2 regions of the Staphylococcus schleiferi genome follow, and region 2 is predicted to be linked to the other one. Evidence: riboswitches for the same ligand, from Rfam matches in the RefSeq annotation. Region 2 holds a riboswitch; the other holds the start of a gene.

The links. A riboswitch is a leader RNA that binds a small molecule or an ion and turns the genes downstream of it on or off. The one in region 2 is predicted to bind lysine.
Region 1: it holds a riboswitch for lysine, as region 2 does, so the genes downstream of both, MUA40_RS06840 (aspartate-semialdehyde dehydrogenase) here and MUA40_RS05480 (amino acid permease) in region 2, are expected to answer to the same signal.

The regions. Positions count from the first base shown of each region.
Region 1 covers NZ_CP094712.1:1,442,686-1,459,360, reverse strand. Annotated here, with positions in the region: gene pepF (oligoendopeptidase F) at 1-1,624, shown strand, start outside; gene MUA40_RS06890 (DeoR/GlpR family DNA-binding transcription regulator) at 1,683-2,444, shown strand; gene MUA40_RS06885 (RpiB/LacA/LacB family sugar-phosphate isomerase) at 2,755-3,186, shown strand; gene lacB (galactose-6-phosphate isomerase subunit LacB) at 3,205-3,720, shown strand; partial or broken gene MUA40_RS06875 (tagatose 1,6-diphosphate aldolase) at 3,937-4,605, shown strand; gene lacG (6-phospho-beta-galactosidase) at 5,146-6,558, opposite strand; gene MUA40_RS06865 (PTS lactose transporter subunit IIBC) at 6,588-8,273, opposite strand; gene MUA40_RS06860 (PTS lactose/cellobiose transporter subunit IIA) at 8,284-8,610, opposite strand; gene MUA40_RS06855 (CAT RNA binding domain-containing protein) at 8,760-9,470, opposite strand; gene MUA40_RS06850 (CvfB family protein) at 9,775-10,674, opposite strand; gene MUA40_RS06845 (ABC-F family ATP-binding cassette domain-containing protein) at 10,860-12,470, shown strand; lysine riboswitch at 12,573-12,751, shown strand; gene MUA40_RS06840 (aspartate-semialdehyde dehydrogenase) at 12,973-13,962, shown strand; gene dapA (4-hydroxy-tetrahydrodipicolinate synthase) at 13,962-14,837, shown strand; gene dapB (4-hydroxy-tetrahydrodipicolinate reductase) at 14,837-15,559, shown strand; gene dapD (2,3,4,5-tetrahydropyridine-2,6-dicarboxylate N-acetyltransferase) at 15,577-16,296, shown strand; gene MUA40_RS06820 (M20 metallopeptidase family protein) at 16,364-16,675, shown strand, end outside.
Region 2 covers NZ_CP094712.1:1,174,728-1,191,402, reverse strand. Annotated here, with positions in the region: gene hemL (glutamate-1-semialdehyde 2,1-aminomutase) at 1-197, opposite strand, end outside; gene hemB (porphobilinogen synthase) at 212-1,189, opposite strand; gene MUA40_RS05540 (uroporphyrinogen-III synthase) at 1,189-1,866, opposite strand; gene hemC (hydroxymethylbilane synthase) at 1,881-2,804, opposite strand; gene MUA40_RS05530 (cytochrome C assembly family protein) at 2,830-3,666, opposite strand; gene hemA (glutamyl-tRNA reductase) at 3,681-5,021, opposite strand; gene yihA (ribosome biogenesis GTP-binding protein YihA/YsxC) at 5,249-5,842, opposite strand; gene clpX (ATP-dependent Clp protease ATP-binding subunit ClpX) at 6,009-7,271, opposite strand; gene tig (trigger factor) at 7,695-9,014, opposite strand; gene MUA40_RS05505 (hypothetical protein) at 9,102-10,025, opposite strand; gene MUA40_RS05500 (NUDIX domain-containing protein) at 10,035-10,646, opposite strand; gene rplT (50S ribosomal protein L20) at 10,798-11,154, opposite strand; gene rpmI (50S ribosomal protein L35) at 11,228-11,428, opposite strand; gene infC (translation initiation factor IF-3) at 11,454-11,981, opposite strand; ribosomal protein L20 leader region at 12,006-12,142, opposite strand; gene MUA40_RS05480 (amino acid permease) at 12,184-13,692, opposite strand; lysine riboswitch at 13,835-14,006, opposite strand; gene thrS (threonine--tRNA ligase) at 14,063-16,000, opposite strand; gene dnaI (primosomal protein DnaI) at 16,315-16,675, opposite strand, start outside.

The sequences.
Region 1 (16,675 bases), 270 kb from region 2:
CTTAATAGAATTAGATCGCGCAGGGAATTATGCAGAACTATTGCTGAGTGTCGATACTACAGACGCAGAACGACAACGGTTAAGCGCCCTATTTTCAACGAATTATGGTAAGATTTTAAGCCAACTGTCTTTTGTTGAATCTGAGTTGCTATCTTTAGACAAAGAAACGATGGATACTGCAATTAATGAGTTGCCTTATGGTTATTATTTAAAGCAATTGCAAAAAAGACAACCGCATCAATTACATGCCAAAGCAGAAGAAGCTTTGGCGAGTATGGCACCCGCGTTTTCATCAGCAAGTGAAATCTATGGCATCACAAAAATGCTTGATATTGATTTCGGAAGTTTCGAAGTGAATGGTCAGCAATATGATATGGACTATACGACGTTTGAAGGCTACTATGAAGATCATGAAGACACGGATTTACGTCGTAAGAGCTTCCGTCATTTTAGTGACACGATTAAAAAATATGAACATACAACGGCTGCAGTATACAATGCTCAAGTCCAAAGAGAAAAATTAGAAGCTGATTTGAGGGGTTACGATTCAGTCATTGAGTACCTACTCGAAGAACAAGATGTTACTTTAGAGATGTATCATCGCCAAATTGATACGGTTATGTCTGATTTAGCCCCTATTATGCGTAAATATGCGAAAATCATTCAAAGAACAAATAAATTAGACGAGCTTCGATTTGAAGACTTAAAGATTTCGGTTGATCCTACATATGAGCCTGAAATTACAATTGAAGAATCTAAAAAATATATTTTTGGTGCACTGGATGTCTTAGGTGCTGATTATGTTAAAATGTTAAATCAAGCCTATGATGAAAGATGGATAGATTTTCCACAAAATAAAGGTAAACAAACGGGTGCTTATTGTGCGAGCCCTTATGCGTCACATAGTTATATTTTTATTTCGTGGACAGGTAAAATGACAGAGGCATTTGTGCTAGCTCATGAATTAGGTCATGCAGGCCATTTTACATTTGCACAAGCGCATCAAAATTACTTACAATCTGAAGCATCTATGTATTTTGTTGAAGCACCATCAACAATGAACGAAATGTTAATGCTAAATTACTTATTCAAAAATAGTCATAATCCACGTTTTAAACGTTGGGCAATCGGCTCTATTTTAGCACGCACATATTATCATAATATGGTCACGCATTTACTTGAGGCAGCTTATCAACGAGAAGTCTATCAACGTGTTGATAAAGGTGAATCATTGAATGCCCCTGCGCTAAATGAAATTAAATTAGATGTGATTAAAGCATTCTGGGGAGATGTAGTAACGTATACACCAGGTGCTGAGTTAACTTGGATGCGTCAACCTCACTATTATATGGGACTTTACTCATACACTTATTCAGCTGGTTTAACTATCGGAACAATTATGGCACAACGTATTAAAAATGAAGGTCAACCTGCTGTAGAAGATTGGTTAACTGCCTTAAAAGCCGGTGGTAGTGTTTCTCCAACAGAGATTGCGAAGATTGCTGGTATCGATATTACGACGGATCAACCACTTAAAGAAACAATACAATATATCGGTCAATTAGTTGATGAATTAGAAGCATTAACGAATGAAATTGAGGCTGGGACTGATAGCGAAAAGTAAATGAATGTTAAAAATAAACTTTAAGAAGAATGTTTAAAGAAATGCGGAGGATATAGAGATGAAATTGAAAGATGAACGTCATCAGTATATACTTGATCAAATCGAACAAAAAAGAATCGCACGTGTGTTAGATTTGTCGAAAGATTTAAATGTAGCCGAAATGACGATACGTCGTGATTTAAAAGAACTTGAGTCACAAGGTTATTTGCAACGTATACATGGTGGCGCTAAAGCTTTATCCTCCCCTAACCCAACGATTTATAAAGAACAATCAAGACAAGATAAGAAAGCAATGAATACAGCAGCTAAAAAAATCATCGCACAAAAGTGTAGTACACTTATCCATGATGTTGTTGATGATAATGAGGAAGTTGTATTTATTGGTTCAGGCACCACGAACGAAGCCATTTTTGATTATATAAAAGAGAAAAGATTGACGATTGTAACGAACTCTATGGATATATTTATGCAGTATAAAGGCTTGGCACATATTGATACGTACTTAGTTGGTGGTCGATATCGAGAAAAAACAGGTACTTTTGTAGGCCAATATGCTGAAAATATGATTCGTCAATTTGAAATTACAAAGGCATTCATCGGCGCAAATGGGATCGTAAACCAAGAAATAACGACAGCAAATGAAGCTGAAGGTGCCTGCCATCAAGTTGTTATTGAAACTGCTGAGCAAGTTTATATTAATGCAGATCGAACAAAATTCGATGTCAAAGCGTTATTTACATTCGCTACACTGAATCAAGTTACAGCTGTCATCACAGATGATGTTGCAAAAATCGAACAAAATCCTATGTTTTTTATTTGATAAAAAGTGGCTGTATGCAAACATTACGTTAACTCGAACTGGAGTATAAGAGAAAACCAAATAATTTCTCTTATACTCTTTTTTTCTTTTGAACACCTATTTTCTTCATCATTTTGATAAAAACAATGATTAACCCCTACTCCATCGCATTTTTATCACACAATAATTTTAAAATCATCCCTCTGTTTAAAATATAACGGTATTGCACAATTAAGTTTGTAAAAATTACTTTGTTGTGTATAATATAACTATAAACAAACATTTAAGAACATAACTATACTTTATCGAACATTTTAAAGGAGTGAGAGATATGAAATTGTACCTCAATGCGACAACAAAAGGACAAGCATTAAAAGAAAAATTGCTTTCTTTTTTGGTAGCTAAAGGTCATGACGTCGTGGATTTAACAAGTTCAGAAGATGGAGACGATGTTTTCAAAGTAACCCAACAGACTGTTATGAAGATTCAGAGTGATTTAGAAAGTAAAGCGATTATCGTTGATGACTATGGCATTGCCCCATTTATCATTGCGAACAAATATAAACACATTATTTGTGCCAGTGTATCCGATGAGCAATCTTCTAAAATGACAAGACGTCATAATAATACGAACATCATCGTTTTAGGTTCAGAAATTATAGGTGCAACACTTGCGCAAAATTGTGCAGACGCCTTTTTTAAAGCTGATTACGATGCAGGTCGTCATCAAATTAGAATCGATATGCTCAATCATATGTGTTAAAAACTGGGAGGGAAAATTATGAAAATAGCGATTGGCTGTGATCACATTGTTACAGATGTAAAAATGAGGATTTCTGAACATTTAAAAGATTTAGGGCATGAAGTTATTGACTTTGGTACATACGATAAGCACCGCACGCACTACCCTATTTTTGGAAAATTGACGGCAGAAAGTGTCGTTAAACAAGAAGCAGATTTAGGTGTTGTTTTATGTGGAACGGGTGTTGGCATTAGTGTTTCTGCGAATAAAACACCTGGTGCACGTGTAGCTCTTGTGCGTGATACTACAAGTGCACGAATTGCAAAGCAACAATATAACTGCAACCTTATTGCAGTTGGAGGTGCAGTGACGGGGATTGACTTAATCAAAAATATTGTCGAAACATTTATTAACACTGAATATAAGCACACAGATGAAAACGAAGCATTGATTCGGCAAATTGATCATGTATTAGAGTCAGAAGATGTTCATTACACTGACGATATGTTTGATTTGTATTTAGAAAAATGGAATCAAGGGGCTTACCAAGATTAAAGATTATAGTACTTAAAATAAGCACAGTTACTAAATGATATCTCTGGGGATGTGGAGATACGCTATTGACTACTATGACATTTAAGTTGAAAAAGTAAAATAATATCACTAGGTGCGCGTGTAATGATTAGGAGGTACCTGCGAAATAAACGAGCATCACTATACAATAATCAATTTGAGAAGATTTGTATATGTTTTTATCCGCAGGCAAATAAAATGGTAAAAGACTTATCTCATTTAGTGAATGATAAAGGCTTTATTGCAGCATTGGCGATTGATCAACGTGGTGCATTAAAGCGAATGTTAGGAAATGATATTTCAGATAAAGCTATCGAACAATTTAAAGTTATCGTTTCTGAATCTTTGACACCTTATGCATCTAGCATTTTATTAGATCCTGAATATGGCCTTCCAGCTGCTGCTTGCAGAGAGCCATTGTGTGGTTTAATGTTAGCTTATGAAAAAACAGGCTATGATAAAACCGAACCAGGTCGACTTCCAGATTTACTTGATAATTGGTCTGTTAAGCGTTTAAAAGAGGCTGGCGCAAATGCTATTAAGTTACTTATTTATGTTGACGTAGATGAATCAGAAGACATAAATATTAAAAAGGAAGCATTTGTTGAACGTGTGGGCGCAGAGTGTCATTCTGAAGATATACCTTTCTTCTTAGAAATATTGACTTATGATGCGACTATTGAAGACAACCAAAGTATTGAATACGCAAAATTAAAGCCGCATAAAGTTAATCAAGCGATGGAAATATACAGTCAACCACGTTTTCAAGTTGATGTTTTAAAAGTAGAAATTCCTGTTAACATGTCATTTGTTGAAGGATTTAGTGAAAAAGAAGTCGTTTATACACAATCTGAGGCAGCGCAACACAACTGTACCGTAATGAAAACATGAGCCAAGCGCAATCGTGGCTTACAAACGAAGGGGTTAAAAATATAGAAGCCTTAAACAAAGTATTAGAGAAGACAGCCACACCTATTCAATCATTATAATATGAGCCTGGGACATAAATACCAAAATAAATAGCTCGAAGATGATTTTGATAAAAATCGTCTTCGAGCTTCCTTTTTATTATCATGCTTCGTATTATATAGGCTCGCTTTCCGAGGGGACAGCCTCAGCCTGTAGTCTTCGGCTCGTCCTGTTCCCTCAGGAGTCTCGCTATAAATACTTCGCTTATATATGTAATCATTCACCATTATACTTAAAAAAATAAGGCACTTTCGTATAATTTAATTCATCACAACAAAAACTAAATTAACGAGGTGCCTAAGGAAATTAGTCGCATCTAGTGCGGCTAAACTGATGATAAAAGGAAAAAATCCGAGATTTTTCGTTTTTTACGAAAACCTCGGATTTCATCGATTATTGAGACAATTTTGTCTCAGGCTCATTTCCTATTTACGTATGTTAAGATTGTTGGGCAATCGTTTTTGCTAATTCACGGTACCATAATGCACTTTTTTTGACATATCTTTTTTGCGTTTCAAAATCAATATAGAATAGTCCATACCGTTTATTATAACCATTTGACCAACTAAACATATCTTGTAGTGACCATACAAAATAACCGTCGACACGTGCACCCTCTTTGATCGCTTTACTAATTGCTTCTAGATGAGTTGCTATATAGTCAATACGTACTTGATCGTTTATCGGTGTTTCTTCGTCAATCCACTGATCTTTGTAACCAAGTCCATTTTCTGTTACGAGCATTTTCTTATAGTTTGGATAATCATTTTGAATCCGTTGAATCATATCGTAAAGGCCTTCTGGATAAATATACCAATCCCAGTCGGTCGTTGGAATTTTATCATTTTTGACAACTTCACCAATGCCTGCGATGCGATACACAGAAGTCCCCTTATCACCTGTTCCATTATGAAAAATATAGCTTTCATCCTGATGGTATTGAATCCAATTACTTTGATAATAATTTATTCCAATAAAATCAAGTTGCGGTGCTGCAATTTTAAGGGTATCCAACTCCTCTTTTCGAATATCTAATTGCTCAAATTCATCTGCTAATATCGTTTTTATTGTTGTGAGTTTTTCGTCCGTATAATAGCCTAAAAATGTTGCGTCTAACATGAACCCATTCATGAAAATATCATGTTTACGTGTTGCTTCAATATTTTGAGGTTGTTGATCAATACTATAAAATTGTGTTAATGCATGTACGAGACCAATTTCACCTTGATAGCCTTTTTCTTTAAACAAATTGACAACACGACTATGTGCAACGAGTTGATTGTGTTGAGATTGGACACATTTTAGACGCTCATACTTTTCACCTGGTGGAAACGCACCAGAAAGATACTGTCCTTGTGCATAGGCAATAGGTTCATTTATCGTTATCCAATGTTTAACAATGTCATGATATGCTTCAAAAACAAAAGCGGCATAATCCTCAAATGCTGAAATTTGATTTTTATTGAGCCAGTCTCCTTGTAAAAACAATGTTTCAGGCGTATCAAAATGATGCAAAGTAACGTAAGGCTCTATATCGTATCGAAGACATGTTTCAAATACTTTGCGATAGTATTCAACCCCTTTCACATTCGGCTCGCCACTTCCATTTGGAAATATGCGTGACCATGCAATTGAAATACGCAGCGCTGTAATACCATGTTCATGAGCTAAACGGATGTCTTCTTCATAACGGCGATAAAAATCACTCGCTGGATCAGGACTAAATCGCCCCTCTTTTTCTAAAAACGCATCCCATAAAACGCGACCTTTCCCATCTTCTTTGCTTGCACCTTCAACTTGATATGATGCTGTTGCGGCACCTAAGATAAAAGTTTTAGGTAATGCTATCATTTAAATCGCTCCTTTATGTTTATTTTTGTTTAATTTTTCTGACGAATCAAGTTAGCTATTTTTGTTAATGCCGCATCTCCGTCACGTGTTAACGCAATGTATTCACGTCCAGTTGTAGTCATTAGTTGTGCGTCATATTGATCTGTTATTTTCTTCATTTCATCTTTCATTGAATCCATTTGTGGTGCAAGGATTACAACATCCATGTCACGAATCAAATCCATGTCTTGACCATATGCACGAGCGGTTGCCTCTAACTGAACGCCTTTTTCTTTTGTTGTTTTGTTAAGTGCGTTAGCTAGGATACCACTTGTTCCGCCACCTGCACAGACGACTAAAACATTGGCACTAAAGTTGTGAGTCGATTGGTCATATGAAGATTCATTTTCTTGTTCAGTCTTTGTATCAGAGGTATCTTTTAAATCATTGCTTGATTCAGCAGTTACAGTACTGCGTTCTTCATCAAGCTTGATTTTGTCGTATGCACGTACAAATGGATACCAAATAATAAAATCCACTATCAATAATACGGCTATTAAAACAAGAGAAAGCATTGCAAAATTGCTAGCCATGTATATACCAATCGGTGCTGGTGTAGGCCATGGAAGTAAGTGCATAAAACCATTCATCCCTAATTGTTCAACAAAGAATTTTAAAATCCATGAATTAATAATAGGCGTAATGATAAAAGGAATCATAAATACTGGATTTAAGATAATCGGTGCACCAAAGAGTAAAGGTTCGTTTACTGCAAAAGTAGTTGGAACGACAGATGCTTTACCAACAGCTTTTAATTCTTTTGATTTACAAAGAAATATAAATAAATAAGGGACGAGTAAAGTCGCGCCAGTACCACCCATTAGTGCAACGAAATCTTGTGTAGATTGTGTCAATGCAAAACTTGCATGTTGCCCTTCTCTAAAAAGGCGTAAATTTTCAGCTTGGTTATTATACATGATTGCAACCACAGCAGGACCCACAACGGATGGGCCGTGTACACCAATAAACCAAAAGAAAGCAATGAACCCAAAAATAACAGCAAAGCCTAAGTAACCATTGGCAGCCGTAAATAAAGGCGAAAGTAAGATTGTCACAAGCTCGGCTAAATTTCCTTCTGTTAAATGTCTCACTAAAATATCAATAATCCAGAAAAAGGAGACCGATAAGGCGAATGGAATCATATCCTTAAACGCTTGTGCAATATTCCCTGGAACTTGGGGAGGCATCTTAATCGTAATATTATTTTTTATACAAACGTAATAAATGTTAGGAACGATAAATGCGACTAAGAAAGAGGCAATCAACCCTTTGGTACCTAACATATCAATATTAATACCATCTTTTACAGGATTCATCGCTAAAATTAATAGTGCTGATTCGGCAGCGATAAATGTGGAGATAACATTGATTTGGTTTGTTTTAGGTAACTTGATATTTTTATTATCAGTCAGTGACTTGGTGACAGTCCCTGAAATATAAACGGCAATCATTCCCATTGTAAATGTGTAAACTTTCATAATGATTTCTTCAATATGTTTTGGCCAGTGAAATCCCCATATATTCGGCACATAAGCAACTAAAATAAACAATGAAGAAAATAAAATAACAGGCATAACTGCGACAAATCCGTCACGAATTGCAGTTAAATACGGATTGGCTGCAACCTTTTCAAAAAAAGGCTTCATACGCTCTATATATTTGATAATGGATTTCATATATATTAACCTACCTCTCTAAGCGTTCTAATTGCTGATAGACATCAATAAAGTATTTTGCAATATCTCGTAAAGCCATTGTCGTCATGAGGTGATCTTGTCCATGAACCATGACAAAACTCATTTCTCCGACTTCGCCACGTGACTCTTTTGCTAAAAGCTGTGTCTGTTCCACATGTGCTTCATTAATAAATCGATTCGCATTTTCAATGTGTGCTTGCGCCTCTTGAAAGTTTTTACTTTTGGCTGCCTCGAATGCACGCATAATTTCTGCACGTGCATCACCTGCTATAGCAACAATGGTAAATCCAATCATCATGTTATCTTCTTTAGACATAAATTTTCCTCCTTTATCGCCTTAAATAAGTCGCTCTATATGCAATTGAAAATGATATTTATCAGTTTCTAGAACGGTGAGATGAAATTGACTTTCTAAAGCTTCTGCCAGCTCGCTTGCAAGTTTGTACGAGACTGGATGAGATTGTTTTAATCCAAAAAAATAGCAACATCAATCGAACTTAATTGATTTTCATCTTTATTTGCATTTTGAGACTCATAAAAGTAACTCATGTGTGTGAAAAAGCGGTCGTAGTGATAATGATTACGTTGGGTTCGAACAATTTGATGGTCATTTAAAAACTGATTTACGAAGTTAATGATACGAATGAATCGTGCATTATCTTCTATTTGAGTCGTGTTTACATCCAGCTTGGCATTGAGAAAATGTAATGCTAAACTGACAACTTCAGATTGTGGAAACGATGGCGCTAAGTTTTGATTAATGATTTTTAACCCAAGTTCTGCGGCCTCCATTTCAAGTGGATAATGCGACTGCATATCTGGTATAACGGTTTCTTGCCAAAGGTTATTTTCAATACGATGTTGTGCTGCATATAAATGATCAGCTAATGTCACATAAAGATAGTCTTGAAACGTCAGATTAAAATGCTTTTGTACAGTTGAAACAACTTCAAAGCTAGTTAAGATGTATTTAATCGGAACATCTTTAATTAAAAAAGTCAGATTCTGCTTCATATTTTCGTTTTCTAGACGAAAAATTTTCTCAACCAATTGACGTTCTAAAGTGTCCCCTTTTTTCTTTTTAAATGCGATACCTTTACCTGTGACAATCAGTTCTTCTTGCTCGTGTGATTTGACAATTGCACAATTATTGTTCAAAACCTGTTGAATAATCATTTATAAACCTCCCAAAACTCAAATAAAAAAACCACAAATCAATTCGTCTGATACAAAATTGATTTGTGGTTTCGCCTAATTCAATAGTCACGATCCATGGAAATGTTTTAAAATGTCCGTTTTTGTTCTTTATGATAATAATAAAGCTGTTCAATTTAAATGTCAATATAAATTTAATATGACGAAACACAAATAGAGATACAATGACGTTAAATAAACATATGAAAAAAGCCCTATCATCAAGTGGTATGCATGACGACAAGGCTTTATCTGAAATGATTTTAAGTTGAAAATTTTACGTGAGTTAATCTTCTAAGCGAGACCAACCTTTTTTCGTTAATGTGATTTTTCCAGTTTCAATATTGATAATGCGCTTTTTATATAAATGACCGATAGCGCGTTTAAAAGCGCCTTTACTCATGTTAAAAACTTCTTTTATAGCTTCTGGGCTAGATTTGTCCCAAAATGGTAATTCGCCTTCGTATTCAACAAGTAGGTTAAATATACGTTCGCCATCTTCATCCAAACGTTCATGCGCAAAAGGTAAAAATGAACCGTTTAATTCGCCTTTATCATTATAGCCAATAATGCGCACATCTAACTGTTGTCCTAGTCTCGGTTCTTCCTTACGTTCTGACTCATGCACAAAAATTTTGTAGCCTTCTTCTGATAAAAGAAATGTACCTACGCGTAATAAACGATATGGGCGTGCTTGAATTGTTTTGTTTTTAAGTGCGTCATCATGAACAGGTGTGTACATTTGTTGGACCGTTGTTTCTGATGCAAGTCGAGCAAACATTTGTCGTTCACGGTCAATTCTCAATGTACATAAAACGTAGTCTCCTTTTACAGGCCATAACGATTTAAGCTTGGGTAAATCTTCCCATGGTACTAAAACTTCTCTTGGTAAGCCGACGTCTAAGCGTGCACCATCACGGTCTGTACTGAGTACACGAACAAAGTCATAACGCCCCACGGTAATATCAGGCATATTTTGAGTAGCAAATAAATCACCAGATCGGTTAGGATAGATGAAAAAACTATATGACTCCCCTATTTCTAATTCGTCATCAGCATTGACTTCTGACGCATTTAATTTCACTAATTCTTGGTTCGGCCCTTCCAAATGATATGTAGAACCTTCAAGGGCTTTTACTTCTAAAAATTCAATCGTCCCTATAATTTCATTTTCTTTAAATGACATAACGTACTCCTCTATAATTAAGTTATTTCTATTATATCATCTTATAGTGGTATAAGCATTAAGGGTAAGTTACATTTAAAAGTCATGCGGTGCTGTTCGATTATTTTTTAAAGAAATTAGATTTATAGCCCTTTCTCATGATATAATTCATCCATTAGATGAAAATGAAATAAAGGAGAAAATCCATGTTACAAGTTACAGATGTGAGTTTACGTTTCGGTGATCGTAAATTATTTGAAGATGTGAATATTAAATTCACACCGGGAAATTGTTACGGACTTATCGGTGCAAATGGTGCAGGAAAGTCTACGTTTTTAAAAATTTTATCAGGAGAGTTAGATTCTCAATCGGGTCATGTTTCGTTAGGCAAAGATGAACGTTTAGCAGTATTAAAACAAGATCACTTTGCATATGAAGATGAACGTGTACTAGATGTTGTCATTAAAGGGCATGAGCGTTTATACGAAGTCATGCAAGAGAAAGACGCAATCTATATGAAACCTGACTTTAGTGATGAAGATGGAATACGCGCTGCTGAACTTGAAGGCGAATTTGCTGAAATGAACGGTTGGAATGCTGAAGCGGATGCGGCAACATTACTTTCAGGACTTGGTATTGCGGCAGAGTTACATGATAAAAAAATGTCTGAACTTGAAAATAATCAAAAAGTTAAAGTATTGTTAGCGCAAAGTTTATTTGGACAACCTGATGTGTTATTACTCGACGAGCCGACCAACGGACTAGACATTCAAGCCATTAGTTGGTTAGAAGACTTTTTAATTAACTTTGAAAATACAGTGATTGTTGTTTCCCACGATAGACATTTCTTAAATAATGTTTGTACGCACATCGCTGATCTCGACTTCGGTAAGATTAAAATTTATGTAGGGAATTATGATTTTTGGTATCAATCTAGCCAATTGGCTCAGAAGATGGCGCAAGAACAAAATAAGAAAAAAGAAGAAAAAATCAAAGAATTACAAGACTTTATTGCGCGCTTCTCTGCCAATGCGTCAAAATCGAAACAAGCAACAAGTCGTAAGAAGCAATTAGAGAAAATAGAATTAGATGATATTCAACCTTCATCTCGTCGTTATCCGTTCGTTAAATTCACGCCAGAACGTGAAATCGGAAATGACCTACTATTTGTTGACAATGTTTCTAAAACGATTGAAGGCGAAAAAGTTTTAGACGGCATCTCTTTCACAATGAACCCTAATGATAAAGCTGTATTAATTGGTGAAAGTGAAATTGCAAAAACGACATTGTTAAAAATACTTGCTGGTGAAATGGAACCCGATGAAGGTACAGTTAAATGGGGTGTGACAACTTCTCAAAGTTACTTCCCTAAAGATAACTCTGCTTATTTTGAAGGTGTGGATATGAACTTAGTCGATTGGTTGCGTCAATATGCACCAGAGGATGAACAAACAGAGACGTTTTTACGCGGATTTCTAGGCCGTATGCTATTTAGCGGTGAAGAAGTGAAGAAAAAAGCGAGCGTTTTATCTGGTGGAGAAAAAGTACGCTGTATGCTTAGCAAAATGATGTTATCAAGTGCGAACGTCTTATTGTTAGATGAGCCAACCAACCATCTAGATTTAGAAAGTATCACTTCAGTAAACGAAGGCTTGAAAACATTTAAAGGCTCACTCATCTTTACTTCTCATGACTTTGAGTTTATCAATACTATCGCGAATCGTGTGATTGATTTAGACCATGAAGGCGGTCTTTCTAAGGAAATGAGTTATGAGTTATACTTGCAAGAAAAAGGTGTACTTAAAGCAAAAGCCTAATCCCATTTCAATGTCTTAAATAGAGAGCTAGAATGAAAAGCTTTCACATAAAGGTTTACACATTAAGCGTTTATATGTATAATGAAGTTCATAATAATTGAATATCACTGATGAGGCGCATCAATCATAAGTAGATATATTTTAAGCGTGTCTGCAAGCACATATATCGAAAGGGTGAGATGCCGAAACAAACAGTATTGCAGTTGCTTGTTTGTTGGATTCTTTGGTTAAGAGCTGAGAGTCTGTCATTATTGTTACAATAATGGAGTGCATCACTTGTATATAGATTGAGCAAGTTCGCACGCCGAACTTGCTTTTTTGTTTATATGTGTCCCCCATTTTTGTAAAGTCTAGACTTAACTATTGATTTAAGTTGTCAATTCAGTGGATGCGTTGTAAAGTAAAGATTAAAATATCAATTATTATCTGAATTGTGTGAAGATAATGCTAAATCAGACTTTATTGAAGTATGACTTTGAATTTAAAATTGGAGTGAGATAAGATGACAAAATTAGCAGTTGTAGGTGCAACAGGATTAGTAGGTACAAAAATTTTAGAAACGATTGACCGAAAAAATATTCCTTTTGATGAACTCGTACTTTTTTCGTCACGACGTTCTGCAGGTCAAAAAGTAGATTTTCAAGGACAAACATATACTGTTCAGGAATTAACTGAGCAAGCCACTGAAGATCACTTTGATTATGTGCTTATGAGTGCAGGGGGCGGAACAAGTGCTCAATTTGCCCCACATTTTGAATCTAACGGTGCTACAGTCATCGATAATTCAAGTCAATGGCGTATGACAGAAGATGTTGATTTGATTGTGCCTGAAGTGAATGCCCCAACGTTCAAGAGAGGGATTATTGCTAATCCGAACTGTTCTACAATCCAATCGGTCGTTCCTTTGAAACCATTGCAAGAACAGTTTGGTTTAAAACGAGTTGCTTATACAACATATCAAGCTGTTTCAGGTTCAGGTATGAAAGGTAAACAAGATTTAGAAAATGGGGCCAAAGGTTTATCGCCTGAAGCTTACCCACATCCAATTTATAATAATGTACTGCCACATATTGATGTGTTTCTTGAAGATGGGTATACAAAAGAAGAGCAAAAAATGATTGATGAAACGAGAAAAATTTTAACTGAGCCAGAATTAAATGTAACAGCGACTTGTGTTCGTGTGCCAGTTCAAGATAGTCACAGTGTTCACATCAACGTCACTTTAGACCAACCTACAACGGTGAAAGAAATTCAAGATGTACTTGAAAAAGACCCTCGTGTTGTTTTGGTCGATGATCCAGAAAATAATGCGTACCCTTTAGCGATTCATTCCACAGGACGTGATGAAGTGTTTGTTGGTCGAATTCGAAAAGATGATTCTTTAGATAATACATTTCACTTATGGGTAACTTCAGATAACTTATTAAAAGGTGCGGCACTGAATGCGGTTCAAATATTAGAACAAGTGCTAAAATTGAAAGGAGAATTATAATGGGACATATTTTTGAAGGAACAGGTGTTGCTTTAATTACCCCTTTTACAAACGATGAAGTTGATTATAATGCGATTCGTAATCATGTCAATTTTCTTATCGAAAATGGTATTCAATCGATAGTCGTTAATGGAACAACAGCCGAAAATCCAACATTAACTGATGAAGAAAAAGACCAAATACTTCAAACAGTTATTGAAGTTAATGATCAACGTGTACCTATTATCGTTGGAACGGGTACAAATAATACGAAAAAATCAATAGCAGCTTCTCTACGTGCAAAAGAGCTTGGAGCTGATGCAATTATGTTAATCACGCCGTATTATTTAAAAACGAGTCAACGTGGCTTGATTGCTCATTTTGAAGCTATTGCAAATGCAACAGCTTTGCCAGTTGTCCTTTATAATGTTCCTTCACGTACGAACGCTACAATTGAGCCTGAAACGATTGAACGCCTAAGTCAGAATCCGTATATTGTTGCATTAAAAGATGCTACAAATGACTTTGATTATTTAGCAGAGATTCAAGCACGGGTTGATACGGATTCGTTTGCATTGTATAGTGGCAATGATGACAATATTCTATCGTATTATCAACAAGGTGGTCACGGTGTGATTTCGGTTGTCGCAAATGTGATTCCGAAGCAGTTTCAACAAGTATATACAGAAGCGTCACAGCGCGAAGCTCTATTCCAACCGATTCGTGCCCTTCTAGACGCGATGAGTATTGATATCAACCCTATTCCGATCAAGTACCTTTGTGCATTAGAAGGATTTGGGCAATATGAAGTGAGATTACCTCTAGTTACATTAAATGAACAAGAGCAACAAACATTGAAAGAAGCATACGAACAATTTAAAGCAGGTGTTCAATAATGAAAATTTTACTTATTGGTTATGGGGCAATGAACCAACGTGTCGCAAGATTAGCTGAAGAAAATGGACATGAAATTGTGGGTGTCATTGTCAATCGAAAAAAAGAGAATATACCGTACCCATTATATGAAAAAATAAGCGATGCCACAGAAGCTGAGGTTGCTATAGACTTTTCTCATCCTAATTTGTTACTGCCATTACTTGAGGATGATTTTAAATTACCCCTTGTGATTGCGACAACAGGAGAAAAAGAACGTATTACTCAGAAATTAAAAACACTCGGCAATACAATGCCTGTATTTTTCAGTGCAAATATGAGCTATGGTGTACATGCTTTGACAAAAATATTAGAAGCAGCAGTGCCTTTATTAAATGACTATGATATCGAATTAACGGAAGCGCATCATAATCAAAAAGTAGATGCACCAAGTGGAACGTTAGAAAAATTATATGATGTCATTGCATCGCTAAGATCTGATGTTTCCCCTGTTTATGATCGTAGTCAAAAAGATGCGAAAAGAACTAAAAATGAAATTGGTATCCATACAGTACGGGGTGGCACGATTGTAGGTGAACATGATGTATTATTTGCGGGCGTCGATGAAACAATTACATTGACACATCGAGCTCAGTCAAAAGATATTTTTGCAAATGGCGCATTGGGTGCAGCAGAAAAGTTAGTTCATCAACAACCCGGGTATTATACATTTGATAACTTATAAAGGAGCGTTTTTACAATATGGTTAAAAATTTTACAGCAGAAGAGATTATTCAATATATTAGCGATGCAAAAAAATCTACGCCGTTAAAGGTCTATATTAATGGTGAATTAAGTGACATCGCATTTCCAGAACAATTTAAAGTTTTCGGCTCTGAAAATTCAAAAGTGATTTTTTGTGAAGCTGCTGACTGGGCAACATTCTATGAAGAAAACCAAATGAGAATTGAAGACTTAGAAATTGAAATGGACCGTCGTAACTCAGCAATACCACTCAAAGATTTAACAAATACGAATGCCCGTATTGAGCCAGGCGCTTTTATTAGAGAGCATGCAGTCATTGGTGACGGTGCGGTCGTAATGATGGGTGCAACAATTAATATAGGTGCAGTCGTTGGTGAAGGTACAATGATTGATATGAATGCAACATTAGGTGGCCGAGCAACGACGGGTAAAAATGTTCATGTCGGTGCAGGTGCGGTATTAGCGGGTGTAATTGAACCCCCAAGCGCCTCCCCTGTTATCATTGAAGATAACGTTTTGATTGGTGCTAATGCTGTGATTCTAGAAGGTGTACGTGTGGGTGAAGGTGCTATTGTCGCAGCTGGCGCGATTGTCACACAAGATGTTCCGGCTGGCGCGGTAGTCGCTGGTACACCAGCAAAAGTCATTAAACAAGCACATGAAGTTGAAGATTCAAAACGTGAGATTGTCGCAGCATTACGTAAATTAGACGAGTAATCTATGAGTGGGCGGAGCAAACAACTCGGCCCTCTTTTTATACATAGCACAAAGAAAGGAGTTTTTTATGAGCGAAATAGAATTTGTCACACAACATCGTCGATACTTACATCAACATCCTGAATTGAGTTTAGAAGAGTTTGAGACAACACGTTATTTAGAACAATTTTTGATAGACTTAGAGGTCCCCTACGAAAAGCCTTTAGAAACGGGTATCATCGCCTATTTAGAAGGCAATAGTGAACATACCATTGCTTATCGTGCTGATATCGATGCCCTTCCGATACACGAAGAGAACGATGTCGTCTATCGAAGTGAGACGGATAATAAAATGCATGCTTGCGGGCATGATGGGCATACAACCGCATTAATGTTATTT
Region 2 (16,675 bases):
AAAATTAATGGTCCCCAACTTAAAACGTAATCAATATATTCATTTCCGTCTATATCATAAATACGGCTTCCTTCACCGTGATCCATAAAAATAGCGGGTGTATCTACAGATTTAAAAGCACGAACTGGACTATTCACACCGCCTGGCATGAGTTTTTCTGCTTTTTCAAAAGCTTTAATGGATTCATTATAACGCATGATGTGACCTCCTTTTATTCCTTATCTAAATATTGACAGATATCTTTAGCGAAATAAGTGATAATCATATCAGCACCTGCACGCTTCATAGAAATCATTTGTTCCATAACGACTTTTTCTTCATCAATCCAACCATTCAAAGCTGCTGCCTTTGTCATACTGTACTCACCACTTACATTGTATGCCACAATTGGAACGTTGCTATGATTTCTAACATCTCGAATAATATCTAAATAGCTCAATGCGGGTTTAACAATCATCATATCGGCACCTTCTTTAAGGTCAGATTCCAATTCTCGAAGTGCCTCTAAGCGGTTGGCAGGATCCATTTGATATGTCTTTCTATCTCCAAAAGAAGGCGCTGATTCTGCAGCATCTCTAAATGGACCGAAAAAGCTAGATGCATATTTAATGCCATAACTCATAATTGGTATATTTTGGTATCCGGCTTCATCGAGCCCTTCACGTATAGCAATTACAAAACCATCCATCATATTGCTTGGTGCAATAATATCAGCGCCTGCTTCTACTTGAGAAATCGCAGTTTTCACTAATAAAGGTAAAGTTTTATCATTGTCTACATCGTGTGTATGAGGGTCAATTAAACCGCAGTGGCCATGATCCGTATACTCACATAGACAAGTATCTGCAAGTATTAATAAGTCTTTATACATTGATTTTGCAATTCGTGTCGCTTTTTGTATAACACCATCTTCTACATAAGCCCCTGTACCACAACTATCTTTTTCATTAGGGATGCCGAAAAACATGATTGCACGAATTCCTAAATCGTATGCAGCTTGAATTTCTTCATGCAATAAATTCAAACTAATTTGATAAACGCCAGGTAAAGATTTAATTTCTGTTTTAACATCATCTTTTTCGACAACAAAAATAGGATATATTAAATCTTCTTTTCTTAGATGTGTTTCTCTTACCATATCACGCATTGTACGTGATGATCTTAAACGTCTATGTCTATCAAATTCCATTATAAAACCCTCATTTCTATTATTTTATCCACAATTGATTCTAAAGTTTGGATTTGAGCAGTATAACAATTGTTGCCATAGTTTTTGATTGCATTAGCGGTTTGTTTGCCTATAGCAAAGTATTGGTCAAAATGACGAGGCTGGTACTGCTGAAAAAAAGCATTTACAGCTGAAGCACTTGCAAATGTCACTGCATCAACAGCATTTTTTTGAATACGATTATAAGCCTCATCAATATTCTGTTGTACCGGATGTGGTTGATAAAGATCAATTTTATGAACTTGACAACCTCTCATTTCAAGCGTTTGTTGCAGCAACGGTCGCGCTAACTTGCTGGACGGCAAAAGAATTTGAAGTTCACTATCTACCGAAAATTCTTTTAAAAAGCCTTCTTGAGAATAGTCAGATGGGTAAAAATGAACATCTAACTGATTAGATTCACAAAATGCTTTTGTTTTTTGTCCGATGACTGCAAGATGGCGATAATTTAATTGCTTCATATAAGGTAGAAAATATCGAACAGCATTTTGAGAAGTCAAAATGAGCCAGTCGTAGTGCGTATCTAACAGGCGCGTATCAAAAGATAAAGTTTGTATCTCTACAAATGGTAAATGTTGTATCTCAACACGTTCATCAACATACGGCTTTGTTTGTGTCATCACTATGACTGGCTTCATTTTATACACCTTCTTTATTCTTCGTTTAAAGCTGCTATAATTTGATCCGCACCTTGCGCTTTTAATGCTTGACTCACTTTATTCCCCAATTCAACAGGTTGGTCTCCCATTTCAGTGTGCTCAAAGCGTTGCGTACCATCTGGTGACATAATCAGACCTGTAAAATGGATACGTTGATTGTCATCTTTATAGGCATAGCCGCCAATAGGGACTTGGCAACTTCCATTCATCTCCTTCAAGAATGTACGTTCTGCAGCAACACAGTCAGCCACATCTTGATTATGTACCTTAGCAAGCAACGCCAATAATTCATAATCGTCTGAACGACACTCTATACCCAGTGCACCTTGACCAATCGCTGGAACAAGTTGTCCTTTATCAAGGTAAGACGTAACGATATCGTCAGACCAACCCATTCGTTTTAAACCTGCTGCAGCTAAGATTATCGCATCATAATCCTCTGAATGGAGTTTCTTTAATCGCGTATCGATATTACCTCGTATCCATTTAATCTCGAGTTTTGGGTATTTCGCTAAAATTTGTGCACCACGTCGTAGTGAACTTGTACCAACGATACTCCCATCAGGCAACGCATTGAGTGGCACATGATTTTTAGCGATATAGGCATCAAAAGGGTTCTCTCGATCTGGGATACACCCTAATGTAAGCCCTTCAGGTAATTCACTAGGTACATCTTTTAACGAATGTATCGCAAAGTCGATTTGATGATTAAATAATTCATTTTGAATTTCTTTTACAAATAAGCCTTTTCCGCCTACTTTCGATAATTGTCTATCGACTATTTGATCGCCTTTAGTTACAATTTCCTTAATTTCAATATCCAAATCAGGTTCAATTGCTTTTAAACGATCAATAAACTGTTGACTTTGGGTAAGCGCAAGTTGGCTTCTTCTTGAACCGACAATAAGTTTACGCATTAAGTTTTCCTCCAATAAAAATTCGTTACACACCCGTCCATTGATGGAACGTTGATAATTGAGTGACCACAATCAAGTTAAACATACAGCATAAAAATAACATAATGTTCAACTGAATTAAAAAGTATTGCTTAAATCGATGTGTGATTCGTAAAGCAATAAATATAGAATAAGCTACAAAAATAATTAATGATGAAATGACTTTCAAATCGGCGAAAATATGGAAGCCGATTGAATTCATTCCCCATAATATTCCTAATAACAAGCTTATAAACATAATGATTGTGCCAACAAGAGAACTGTAAAATACAATTTTTTCGAGTGTCCCGATACTGCTCATTCGAAAATAATTTTGATTAAATCGCTTTTGTTTTAAATTGCGATATTGAATCAAATAGATGATTGCATTTACAAATGCAACTGCAAAAATCACATAGCTTAGTAAAGCGAGTGATATATGGAAAACAAGGAGCTCATTCATAACTGTGAGTCGCGTTCCACCCATTTTAAATTGTTGTGGATGAAACGTATAAATAGTCATAAAGATAAAGCCAATTACATTTAAAAATGCAATCATAAAGTCAGATTGTCGCATCACTGACATGACAAAGGTAACTGTCAGTATTAACCACGTTAAAACATAAAAACTCTCCACTAGAGATGTTAACGGCAATTGTTTTTGCCACGTAATAAACATAGTTAAAGAGACTGTTTGACAAAACCAAACAATCCCTAATGCATAAAAACCAATATTTTGCACACGATAATTTTTTTGGAACACGTCTATAATTAAACAAATCATGCTCACTAAATAAATCAATAATATTATTTCATGAAACCGTATAAAAAAGGCCTCTTCCATAGCATCACCGCTTGTTAAGTTTCAAAATTAAGTAATCTCTCTCTTAAAAGTGTTCTTTTTTTCTCAATAGCTTGAGATTTATAATCCGCTTCAACTTCTAAATCAAAAATTTCTTTAAATAATTGAAGCTTAGCATCTGCGTTTCGATCGTCACTTATTTCTTTGGCTTGCTTGATTGGGTCTTTCAACATTTGATTAATAATACTTTTCGTATGTTTAGAAACAACTTTACGATCACGTTCAGACATATTAGGTAACTTACGATCGATGCTCTCCATCGTCTCTTGTTGAATTAACATTGCTTTTTCTCGTAAAGCACGAATAACAGGGACAACGCCTAACATTCTCACCCATTCGTTATGTTTTTCAATTTCAGACGGTATACGCGCTAGGATTTGGTCTGCCGCTTTACGACGTTCACGTAAATTGGCGTCAACGAGACCTTTTAAATCATCAACATCGTAAATAAACAACTCTGTATCATTTGCTTCAAATGGTTCGATATCTCTCGGAACAGCAATATCAATGAGTACTTTTTGAGCTGTTTTCGCCACAGCTTGACACATTTCTAACATGTCTTGCGTAATAATAAATTGTTCAGAACTTGTAGAACTAATGACGATATCTGATTTCACAAGAAAATCACCTAACGCATCCCATTCAGCATAATGAACCCCGTATTGATCTGCTAATGATTTTGCACGTGATAATGTACGATTAATTATCGTAATCTCACTTACGCCAGCACCTTTTAAATTAAGTAATGACAATTCTGCCATTTCACCAGCACCAATCACTAACGCATGCTTTTTATTAAGTTTACCGAACATCTTTTTCGCTAGTTCCACAGCACCGTATGACACGCTGATTGTGTTGTCTGCGATATCTGTTTCATGGTGTGCCTTTTTACTAAAAGTGATCGCTTGCTTAAACAACTCATTAAATATAGTGCCCGTAGTTCCTGCTTTTTGAGCTGTAAAGAAAGCATCTCTGATTTGACCTAGTATCTGAGTTTCTCCAAGCACAATAGAATCTAACCCAGAAGCAACTTTAAATAGATGTTCAATAGCCTCATTTTCTGTTTTAACCTCAGAAATGGCTTTAATCTCATCTACTTCAAAACTAAATTGTCTCGCCAAAAATCTTTGAATGTAATAACGGCCCGTATGAATTTGATCGACTACAGCATAGACTTCTGTGCGATTACAAGTTGATAATATCACGTTTTCTAATATAGACTTTGTTTCAAACAGTGATTTGTGGACGCTAAGCATATTTTCTTCTTTAAATGCTAGCTTCTCACGACATGTAACATCAGCTGTTCGATGATTTACACTTACTGCTATTAAATACATGTTTATGCCCCCATATAATCTACAATAACTACATTATAACATAGATTAGATTCATTCTAATTAAAAAAAGACACTTTAATATGATAATTTAAAAATTTATTAAAGAACGCGTGTCTTAGGATGAGAAAAGAATGATAAAATGCTTTCGTTGTAAAACCTCATCTTATGCTGTCCGTATGTGTATTGACATGCTTTAATAAAATAACATATGTACTTCGAAATCGTCTTTATGCTTCTAAAAATTCTTGAATTGTAGACCAAATTAAGTCTTGCTTCTTTTTCTCAATTGAAGAATAACTAATAATTTGATCCCCTTTTTCTAACTCTAGCTTTTCTTTAATGATTTTAATATGCTTTTGGACTTTGCCTTTTGGAATTTTATCTTCTTTAGTCGCAATGATTAATGTTGGGATGTCATAATACTTTAAAAAATCATACATGAGCACATCATCTTCTGTCGGCGGATGACGAAGGTCAACAAGTTGTATCACGAGTTTTAACTGTTCTCGTGTTGTGATATAAGTTTCTATCATTTTACCAAATGCTTCACGTTGTTTTTTACTTACTTTGGCATACCCGTAACCCGGCACATCGACAAAAATTAATTGCTCATCAATATTGAAAAAGTTGAGTGTTTGCGTTTTTCCTGGCTGTTGTGAAGTTCTCGCCATATTTTTGCGTCCAATCATACTATTGATAAATGTCGATTTACCTACGTTAGAGCGTCCGCTTAGTGCGACTTCAGGCAAACCGAGGTCGGGATATTGTTCTGGCTTTACTGCACTTATTAATATATCGACATGGTTTGGATTAATATTCATTTTAATTTCACCTCTTTTATTTTTATTATAAAAAAAGCTGAGACATAATCCATTTGATTATGAGACTCAGCTTTGTAACAATAGACAAAAAACATACGCAAACTGATAGAAGAGTTATCTTTCGAGCATTCTTTTATGCCATTATCCTCTTAAGTTTCCCTTTGATTTATGCAGAAGTTTTTGTCACGTTAACGAGATTACCTTCAGAATCATAGAGTTCTGGCTCAGTTTCATTAACAATTGTTTCTTTAGTAATAACAACCTTCACGACATCTTCAGTTGAAGGAATATCATACATGATATCAATCAACGCTTCTTCAATAATAGAACGTAGACCACGTGCACCTGTTTTACGTTCAATTGCTTTTTCACTTATTGCTGCTAATGCTTCTTCAGTAAACTCTAATGAAACACCATCTAATTCAAGCATTTTTGTATACTGTTTAACAAGTGCATTTTTAGGTTGCGTTAAAATATTTTTAAGCGCTTCGACATCTAATGTTTCAAGGTTGGCAACAATAGGTACACGACCAATAAACTCAGGAATTAAGCCATAAGTTTGTAAATCTTCTGGTCGAATTTGTTCGAGTAAACTTGCTTCATCATAATTTGAAACTTCATTACTTGCGAAACCGATAACCTTTTCACCTAAGCGGCGTTTAATGACTTCGTTAATACCATCAAATGCGCCACCTAAAATAAAGAGAATATTTGTTGTGTCGATTTGGATAAACTCTTGGTTCGGATGCTTACGTCCACCTTGTGGCGGCACGCTTGCAGTTGTACCTTCCAAGATTTTGAGTAATGCCTGTTGAACACCTTCACCAGAAACGTCACGTGTAATAGACGTATTCTCAGATTTACGTGCGATTTTATCAATTTCATCGACATAAATAATACCTTTTTCAGCTTTATCAATATCGAAATCAGCTGCTTGTATTAAACGTAACAAAATGTTTTCAACATCTTCACCTACATATCCAGCTTCTGTCAAACTTGTGGCATCTGCAATAGCGAACGGTACATTTAATGTACGAGCCAAAGTTTGTGCTAACAATGTTTTACCGCTACCTGTAGGCCCAATTAAAGCGACATTACTTTTTTGTAATTCTACATCGTCATCTTTAGGTCCTAATTGTTGAACACGTTTATAATGATTATAAACTGCGACAGCTAAAGATTTTTTAGCTTTTTCTTGGCCGATGACATAATTATTCAATTGCTCCATGATTTCTTTTGGTGTGGGTAGTTCTGTCAATTCTTCTGTATCTTGTTGACTTAATTCTTCTTCAACGATTTCAGAGCAGAGTTCGATACATTCATTACAAATATAGACACCGCTCCCTGCGACTAACTTTTTAACTTGATCCTGATCTTTACCACAGAAAGAACATTTTAAGTTTTCTTCATCTTCATTGAATTTAAACATACTTTATTACACCCCTGTTCTTTAACGACTATACTAGAATGCATTCTATTACGCAAATATAGTTTCTTTCAAGTTATTTGCATTACGTTGCATTATTGGACTAGTCATTAACTTCTTAGCCTTAACTGTAATGTGTTTTGTAAATAGCAAGAAACCATTAACAAGTGATGCTTACTACTTTATTATATACAATTCCCTTAGTTCTTTCATATCAATTGAAATTCTAATCGTTGATTCTTATATTGACTATGCATCTTATCGAATTTGAAATAGCCAATAAACGAAAATGAGAGTGGGATTATAGAAAACTTTGAGTTCAAGAATTCAATATCCCACCCCCTCAAGGGTCAATTTATTACAGTTGCGCTAGCCAACATTGAGTGAATGTTCGATCTAACCATCGTATCACTCAACATACTTTAATTAAGCTTCTTCGCTTGCTTCGTTATCTTCTTTTGCTTCAACTAATTTCGCTTCATCAACTAATAAATCAATTACTTTTTTCACACGTACATCATTTTTAACGATGTCAGTATTACCTAAAGTGTTTTTGATGTCTTCTACTGAAATGTTGAATTGTTCACTCATAGTTTGTAATTCTTTATCAACATCTTCTTCAGAAACTTCGATATTTTCAGCTTCAGCGATTGCTGCTAAAGTTAAGTTAGTTTTTACACGTTGTTCTGCATCGTCTTTCATTTGACCACGTAAGTCTTCTTCAGATTGACCAGAAATTTGGAAATAAGTTTCTAGGTTAAGACCTTGTTGTTGTAAACGTTGCGCAAATTCTTGAACCATACGATCTTCTTCTGTTTTAATCATTGCTTCAGGAATATCTACTGTAGCATTGTCAGTTGCTATTGTAATTGCTTCTTCTTTTTGTAAGTTTTCAGCATCTGTTTCTTTTTGTTCAGTTAATTGTTTACGTAAGTTTTCTTTGTATTGTTCAACGTTATCAGCTTCAGAATCAAGTTCATTTGCTAACTCGTCGTCTAACTCAGGCACTTCTTTAGTTTTGATTTCATTAATTTTTGTTTTAAATGTAGCTGGTTTACCCGCTAATTCTTCTGCGTGATATTCTTCAGGGAATGTCACTTCAACTTCTTTTTCTTCTCCTACTTTCAAACCAACAAGTTGTTCTTCGAAACCTGGGATAAACATACCTGAACCGATTTCTAAGTCGTAACCATCTGCTTGGCCACCTTCAAATTGTTCGCCGTCTACATAACCATCAAAGTCTAAGTTAACTGTATCGCCTTCTTCAACTTGACCGTCTTCTTTAATAACCATATCAGCCATAGCTTCTAAGCGTTGTTCAATTGTTTGTTCAAGCTCTTCATCAGTTAATTCAGTTTCTTGTTTTGTGATTTCTAATCCTTTGTAATCACCTAATTGAACTTCAGGTTCTACTGTAACAGTAGCATCGAAAGTAAATGGTTTACCTTTTTCGATTTGTGTTACTTCAATTTCAGGTTGATCAACTGGATTGATATCTGCTTCTACTACAGCCTCACTGTATGCTTTTGGTAACAAGATATCAACGGCATCTTGATAAAGTGCTTCTACACCAAAACGTTGTTCGAAAATTTGGCGTGGTACTTTACCTTTGCGGAAACCAGGTACATTGATTTGTTTAACTACTTTTTTGAACGCTTGATCTAACGCTTTATCTACTTCTTCTGCAGGTACAGTTACTTGTAGTAACCCTTGATTACCTTCTTTTTTTTCCCAAGTTGCTGTCATGTATAAAAACCTCCATGATTTTTCATTTTTAAAATTTTTCAACTTCTTTATTATAGCATAGGTTGTCAGTGTTTGAAATAATGATACCTATGTATTTAACGATTTTATCAAGTTAAATATTGCAGTTGTCGCGCCATCTGTTTCATATTCGAAACCCATTAACGCTTTAAAATAGTTCATATAGCCCTCAATCCATGTATCTATGGACGCCTCTTCCAAAATATCAACCGGATATAACGCGATATTATGCGTATGAAGGTGAACATAGTCTTCGTGAACAAAGGATGGCATTTCTGATTCTAAACGATGTATGATGCGGGGCAAAAGCTCAGTTTTGAATGTCGTTTGTTCAATGCCGCTCAGTTCACTTGGCTTTACTTTCAAATTGCAAAATGGTTTTTCCACTTGAACGCATTGATTGTAACGAGCAAAACGTAAATATTCAAGCATTAAATTTTGTATATTCATTGGCAAGGTTTCATTTTGCAAGAGATAGGCTATCGTTGACTGAAATTGATATGCGCTATCATCGATTAAACTTAAAAGCAGTTGTGTTTGTTCACTTTGATCCAAATAAGTGAAATTTTGCAAACGGTGTGCCATATAATCTTGTCGTTCGTCTAATTTGGATTGTGCTTGATCTTTAATCGGCAATAAAATGAGCCTTGTCTCATGTTCGCGCACTTCATCAATCACTTGTGTAATCATCTCAACTACCGAATGATAATGTCCTAATGCAAATAAACTTTTAATGTAATAAATCATCAACGTGTCATAAGGCTGAAAACCTTGCACCATTAAAATGTTAGATTCTTCTTTTAGCTCTAAATAAGCTTCGAGTTGCCATAGCACTTCACACTTCATTAAAGCAAGTTCTGGCGACAACTCGAAATGGCGTTCATATGCATTGAAAGCATCATAAGCACGTTCGTATTGTGCTTGCTTCATTGCCTCATCGATATCCTTCATAAGTTTGTTCTTCATTTTTGGAAAAGGAATAATGTCAGACATTGCATTCACCTATTTCATTTTTTCTAAAATCAGTGCACTCCATGATTCAAATATAGATAAATCTTGAATGTTCTCTAGTGATTGCCATTCTATTTTTAAAGTGTCTGTTTCTTGCACTTCTACTTCTTCTTGCTTTACATGCACTTTAAAAACAACACCTAAGTGTACACGGCCAACTTCATTATTATCATCGTTAATAAAACCGATAAAGTTAAGTTCCTTACTATCATCAACGGTTAAACCAACTTCTTCTTCAAGCTCACGGCTCGCATTGATTTTAATGACTTCTTCGATATTGTGTGCATCAGGCACATCGTTCATATGGCCACCAACACCAATTGAAGCACTGCCGTGTAAACGCGCTTCGCCGCCGCCTTCTAATCTTTCATAAACTAAAATTTCACCGTTTTCATTTTCTAATAGACAATAACTAATTAATTGCTTGAATGAAGGGTCTTCTTCCATATCACCGCGTCTTTTCACTTCATAATCGGCTAGCGTTTGATAAATAGACTGACCTTTGTTATCCGTACGAGGTAAAAAACCATTAAAGGCATTTTCTTCATTATTAAATAGTCGTATACGAGGCACAACAGTAATTTGCTCATCAAATTTTGACATGATTAACTCCTTTATGTTTTTTATATATCGTAACAAAATTTATAAAAAATGGTAAAGCCTTAAATAAAAAGACTCTCTTCAAAGTGGTTACTTAAGCAGTATCTACTTTGAAGAGAGTTTGCGATTTAGACGCTAACGCTTCTAAATATAATTATTTTAAAGCTGCTTTAGCTTGGTTCACTAATTCAGCAAATGCTTTTTCATCAGAAATTGCGATTTCTGATAACATTTTACGGTTAATGTCGATACCCGCTTGTTTTAAACCGTTCATTAAACGAGAGTAGCTCATATCATGTTGACGTGCAGCAGCATTGATACGTGTAATCCATAATTTACGGAAATCACGTTTTCTTTGACGACGGTCACGGAATGCATATTGACCTGATTTCATAACTTGTTGTTTTGCAACTTTATATAATGTGCTTTTCGCACCGAAGTAACCTTTAGCTAATTTGATTGTCTTTTTACGACGCGCTCTTGTTACCGTTCCACCTTTAACACGTGGCATAATAAATTCCTCCTTTTGTCTCTAGGGTATGCTCTGTCATACCTCATCTCAATCTTTTATTCTTTATTAAATATTATTTTACGTATGTTAATAATTGTTTAACGCGTTTTGCATCACTTTTTGAAACTAAAGAAGCTTTACGCAATTTACGTTTTTGCTTTGTAGATTTGTTTGCGAATAAGTGAGACGTATAAGCTCTAGAACGTTTAAGTTGACCAGATCCTGTTCTTTTTACACGTTTCGCAGCTCCGCGGTGGGTTTTCATTTTAGGCATGATGTTTTCCTCCTATAATCACTTTTTATTTTTCATTAATTGGGGCTAACATAAGGAACATTTGGCGACCTTCCATTTTAGGCTTTTGCTCTATTGTAGCAAGGTCTTTACACGCTTCAGCATATTTTTCTAAAACGCGTTGGCCAATTTCTTTATGTGTAATTGCACGCCCTCTGAAACGAATTGAAACTTTAACTTTATCACCTTTAGTTAAAAATTTACGTCCGTTTTTAAGCTTTGTATTGAAATCATGATCTTCAATAGTCGGGCTAAGACGTATTTCTTTAACATTGATGACTTTTTGTTTCTTTTTCATTTCTTTTTCTTTTTTCTGTTGCTCGAATTTGTATTTACCGTAATCCATAATACGAGCAACAGGTGGCTTAGCGTTTGGAGCGACAATTACGACATCTAAACCAAGTCGATCTGCCATCTCCAATGCTTCATTTTTAGATTTTACACCAATTTGATCACCATTTTGACCGATGACACGTAATTCTTTTGCGCGAATCTTTTCATTAACTTGCGTTTGATCCTTAGCTATTGTTGACACCTCCAAAAAATTTACGAATGGTCCAAGCACGAAAAAAAGCGAGGGTGCGTCACCCCCGCTCTTCACGTTAACATGAACATACTTCACATGTTTAATCGTTAACCTGCCAACAGCTTTTTGCGTCGCTACAGGTGAGAAGCGGGAAGCTTCTACTTGGTCCGTTTCGTATTCAACAGATACAATCATACCAACGTATTAAACTTTAGTCAATGTTTTTTTGGAAGTTTTTTTCAATTGTTTCAACATTTTTATCTAAGTTAACTTCTTTTACTGGAATTAGTTTCGTTTTATATTTCAGTTTATGATAAAAGAAAAAGATTAAGAATACCGGAATACCCATGTACGTAATTAAGAAACGGTTGAGATCAAAGCCGCCACCTTGAATTAAATCAACGTCCTGTCCAATAATGACAATGGTACAAAGAACACCAGCAAGAATTGGACCAAATGGGTATAACTTCGCTTTATATTTTAATTGATCGATATCGTAGTTTTGTGCGTGGAAAGCTTTTCTAAATCGGTAATGACTGATTGCAATACCGACCCATGCAATAAAGCCTGTTAGACCACTGGCAGCAACGATATATTCATAAGCGTTACCGCTAAGATGTTGTACTGTAAAGATCAAAATAACGATAGCAGCAGTAGAAAGCATAGAAATGATTGGCGTTCCATTTTTGTTCGTTTTACTAAACACTTTTGATGCTAAACCATCTTTACCCATTGAATAGAGCATACGCGTACTTGCGTACATACCGGAATTACCTGCAGATAATACTGACGTTAAAATGACAGCATTCATAAATGAAGCAGCGAAGGCTAAACCAGCATTTTTAAATACAAGTGTAAACGGTGAAGTTGCAATATCATCGCCACCACCCATAAGTGCTGGAGAGTTATAAGGAATCAACATACCGATAATGAAAATCGCAAAAATGTAAAATAATAATATTCTCCAAAAAACTTGTTTAACCGCTTTTGGTACTGCACGTTCAGGATTTTCAGATTCACCTGCTGTAATCCCAATTAATTCTGTCCCTTGAAATGAGAAACCTGCAATTAAAAATACACCAAAAATAGCAAGCAAGCTTCCACCTACACCATCACCTAATAATGGAGCATCACCTTGAGTAAATGTGTCAAAACCAACGGCTTTACCACCCATAATACCAAAGATAGTCAGCACACCTACAATAATGAAAATAATGACAGTTGCGACTTTAATAAATGCAAACCAATACTCACTTTCACCATAAACTTGCACAGATAAAGCATTAAGCCCAAAAATAATGACCATAAAGATACAGCTCCATGCCCATGCAGGTAAAAATTGTAATGGTGCCCAGTACTGAATGACTTGTGCAGCAATTGTGACATCTGCTGCAACAGTAATAACCCAGTTAAACCAATAGTTCCATCCTAAAGCGAAGCCTAAAGAAGGATCGACAAACCGTGTTGCATACGTACTAAATGAACCTGAAACGGGTAGATATGTCGCCATTTCTCCAAGTGAAGTCATCAAGAAAAACACCATAATCCCAATAATGGAATAGCCAAGCAAAGCCCCTAAAGGTCCTGCATCATGAATGGCACCACCAGAGGTCATAAACAAACCTGTACCAATCGCTCCACCTATAGCAATCATTGAAATATGTCGATCTTTCAAATGACGCTGGACTGTATTTTGATTTTCATTTTTTTCGTTACTCATTTTCCTAATCCTTTCCTAATTGCTTAGAGGTTTAGACAAATCTTGTGTCGCTAGATGAATTACGCAAATTAAAACGACCTTAATAGAAACGAAAACAGAGATTGCATCAAAAATTCCGGACGCAACCTCAGTTAATTTTATATTAATAGGTAGCGCATCACTGTTGTGACAGTCTAGTTCCTTTCGAATACTAGCCCAACAAGAAGTGTTGATGATCACTTCTCATTTCGGCGACTTTCCCTTTCATCTTATGGTGTCAGTATCATCAATACAAACCAAGGATTACTCTTTAAAATCGCGCCTCTAACTCAATCAAATAATATTTATATTTAGATTATACTATACATCAGTCTTCATATAGTAGCAATAATTATCTCTGTTTTTTTAATCGAATTTCGTCAATCAATTCCCACACAAATGTATCTTTTTCTACTGTTTTTTGATCTTTAGAACCATATTGACGAACATTGACTTCATTGTTTTCGATTTCCTTATCTCCAACTACTAATTGGTAAGGAATTTTTTTCATTTGTGCCTCTCTTATTTTATAACCCATTTTCTCATTACGATCGTCGATATGCACGCGCACACCTTGAGATTTCAACTCATCATGAACTTGACGTGCGTAATCATAATGTAAATCGTTGTTAACAGGAATAATTTCAACTTGTTGTGGTGCTAACCAAGTTGGGAATGCTCCTTTTGTTTCTTCAGTTAAAAAGGCAACAAAACGTTCCATTGTTGAAACGACACCACGATGAATGACTACAGGTTGGTGTTGTTCTCCATCTTGTCCAATGTAAGTTAAATCAAATCGTTTTGGCAATAAGAAATCGAGTTGTGCTGTTGATAAAGTTTCCTCTTTACCCATTGCAGTTTTAACTTGAACATCAAGTTTTGGACCATAAAATGCCGCTTCACCCAACGCTTCCTCATACGGTAAACCAAGTTCATCGACAGCTTCTTTCAACATTTTTTCTGCTCTATTCCACATATCGTCATCATCGAAATATTTTTCTTTGTCTTCAGGGTCGCGATAACTCAAACGGAATTTATAATCTTCAAAACCAAAATCTTCATAAACGTCTAAAATCATTTTTACAACGCGTTTGAATTCATCTTTAATTTGATCGGGTCTTACAAAAATATGTGCGTCGTTTAAAGTCATGCCTCGAACACGTTGGAGCCCTGAAACAGCACCACTTGCTTCATAACGATGCATTGTACCTAACTCAGCGATACGAATAGGTAATTCACGATATGAGTGTGGTTTGTTAGCGTAAATCATCATATGATGCGGACAGTTCATAGGTCTCAATACCATCGCTTCGTCTGCATCAAGTTGCATTGTTGGGAACATATCTTCTTGATAATGATCCCAATGGCCTGAAGTTTTATAAAGATCAACATTCGCCATTACAGGTGTGTATACGTGGTCATACCCAAGACTTACTTCTTTATCAACAATATAGCGTTCGATTTCACGACGAATAGTTGCGCCATTCGGTAACCATAGTGGTAAACCTGCACCTACAAGCGGATTATTCGTAAATAACTCCATTTCTTTACCAATACGTCTGTGATCACGTTCTTTTCGTTCTTCTAACATTTTCAAGTGGGCTTTCAAGTCTTTTTTATCAAAAAATGCTGTACCGTAAATACGTTGTAACATTTTATTATTGCTATCACCACGCCAGTAAGCGCCAGCAGTTGATAAAAGTTTGAAAGCTTTAATTTTTGATGTTGAAGGTACATGGACACCTCGACAAAGGTCAGTGAACTCACCTTGACTGTATAGTGTTACAGACTCATCTTCTGGAATGGCTTCTATTAATTCCAATTTGTACGGGTCGTTCGCAAAAAACGCTTTAGCTTCATCTCTTGAAACAACACGGCGTTCGATTTTTTGATTTTCATTAATGATTTGATTCATTGTTTTTTCAATTTTTTCAAAGTCATCACTCGAAACTTTTTCTTCCATATCAAAGTCATAATAAAAACCTTCATCGATTACAGGACCGACACCAAATTTAACGTCACCATATAAACGTTTTAAAGCTTGTGCCATCAAATGCGCTGTAGAATGTCTTAGTACTTCCAAAGCTTCTTCACTACCTGGTGTAATGATTTCAAGTGTTCCATCTTCTTCTAATGGACGAGTCAAATCCACCATCTGTTGATTATATTTACCAGCAACCGCTTTTTTTCTCAATCCTGGACTAATGGATTGTGCTATCTCTTCTGTAGTTATACCATGTTCGAAAGCTTTCTCACTTCCATCTGGAAAACGTACTTTAATTTCTGACATAATGTTCCTCCTATCATTGATTGTCGTTAAAGTTTTGAAAATAAAAAAGACCTCATCCCAACAAAGGGACGAGGTCTTCGTGTTACCACCCTAATTTGCCATATACATTACTGCAATGACATCTCTACATAAGATAACGGTCTTGAGCCGGGTATTCATTACAAACACCAATCTATAGAGGGAGTAACACAAAGGGTTATGCACTACATTCTCATCGCCAGTAGCTCTCTGTACCATAACTTCATTCGTATCGTATCCTCAAACTTTAAAATCAATATTTATTTATCCTTATTATAACGCTAAAATTTATTTTTTCAATGCTTTCTATAATTTTCTCCTTCTAATAAATACGCATCACTTAGAGTTTTGACACGCTCCATAATACGTTTCGCTTTCATCACATCTGTCCCATTTTTTGTAGTCGCCAAATGATCTTCTAATTCTTGTAAACTCATATTCGAACTGAAAAACGTTGGGAGTTCTTGAATCATTCGATAATGTAAAATAGGGCCTAAAACTTCATCACGTACCCAAGGTGTCATATCTTCTGCACCTAAATCATCTAAAAAAAGAACTCGCGCTTCACGCACTTGTTGAATACGTTTGGAAGTCGAACCGTCTTTAAAACCATTTTTTAATGTACGTATAAATTCAGGCACATAAATAATCATTGAA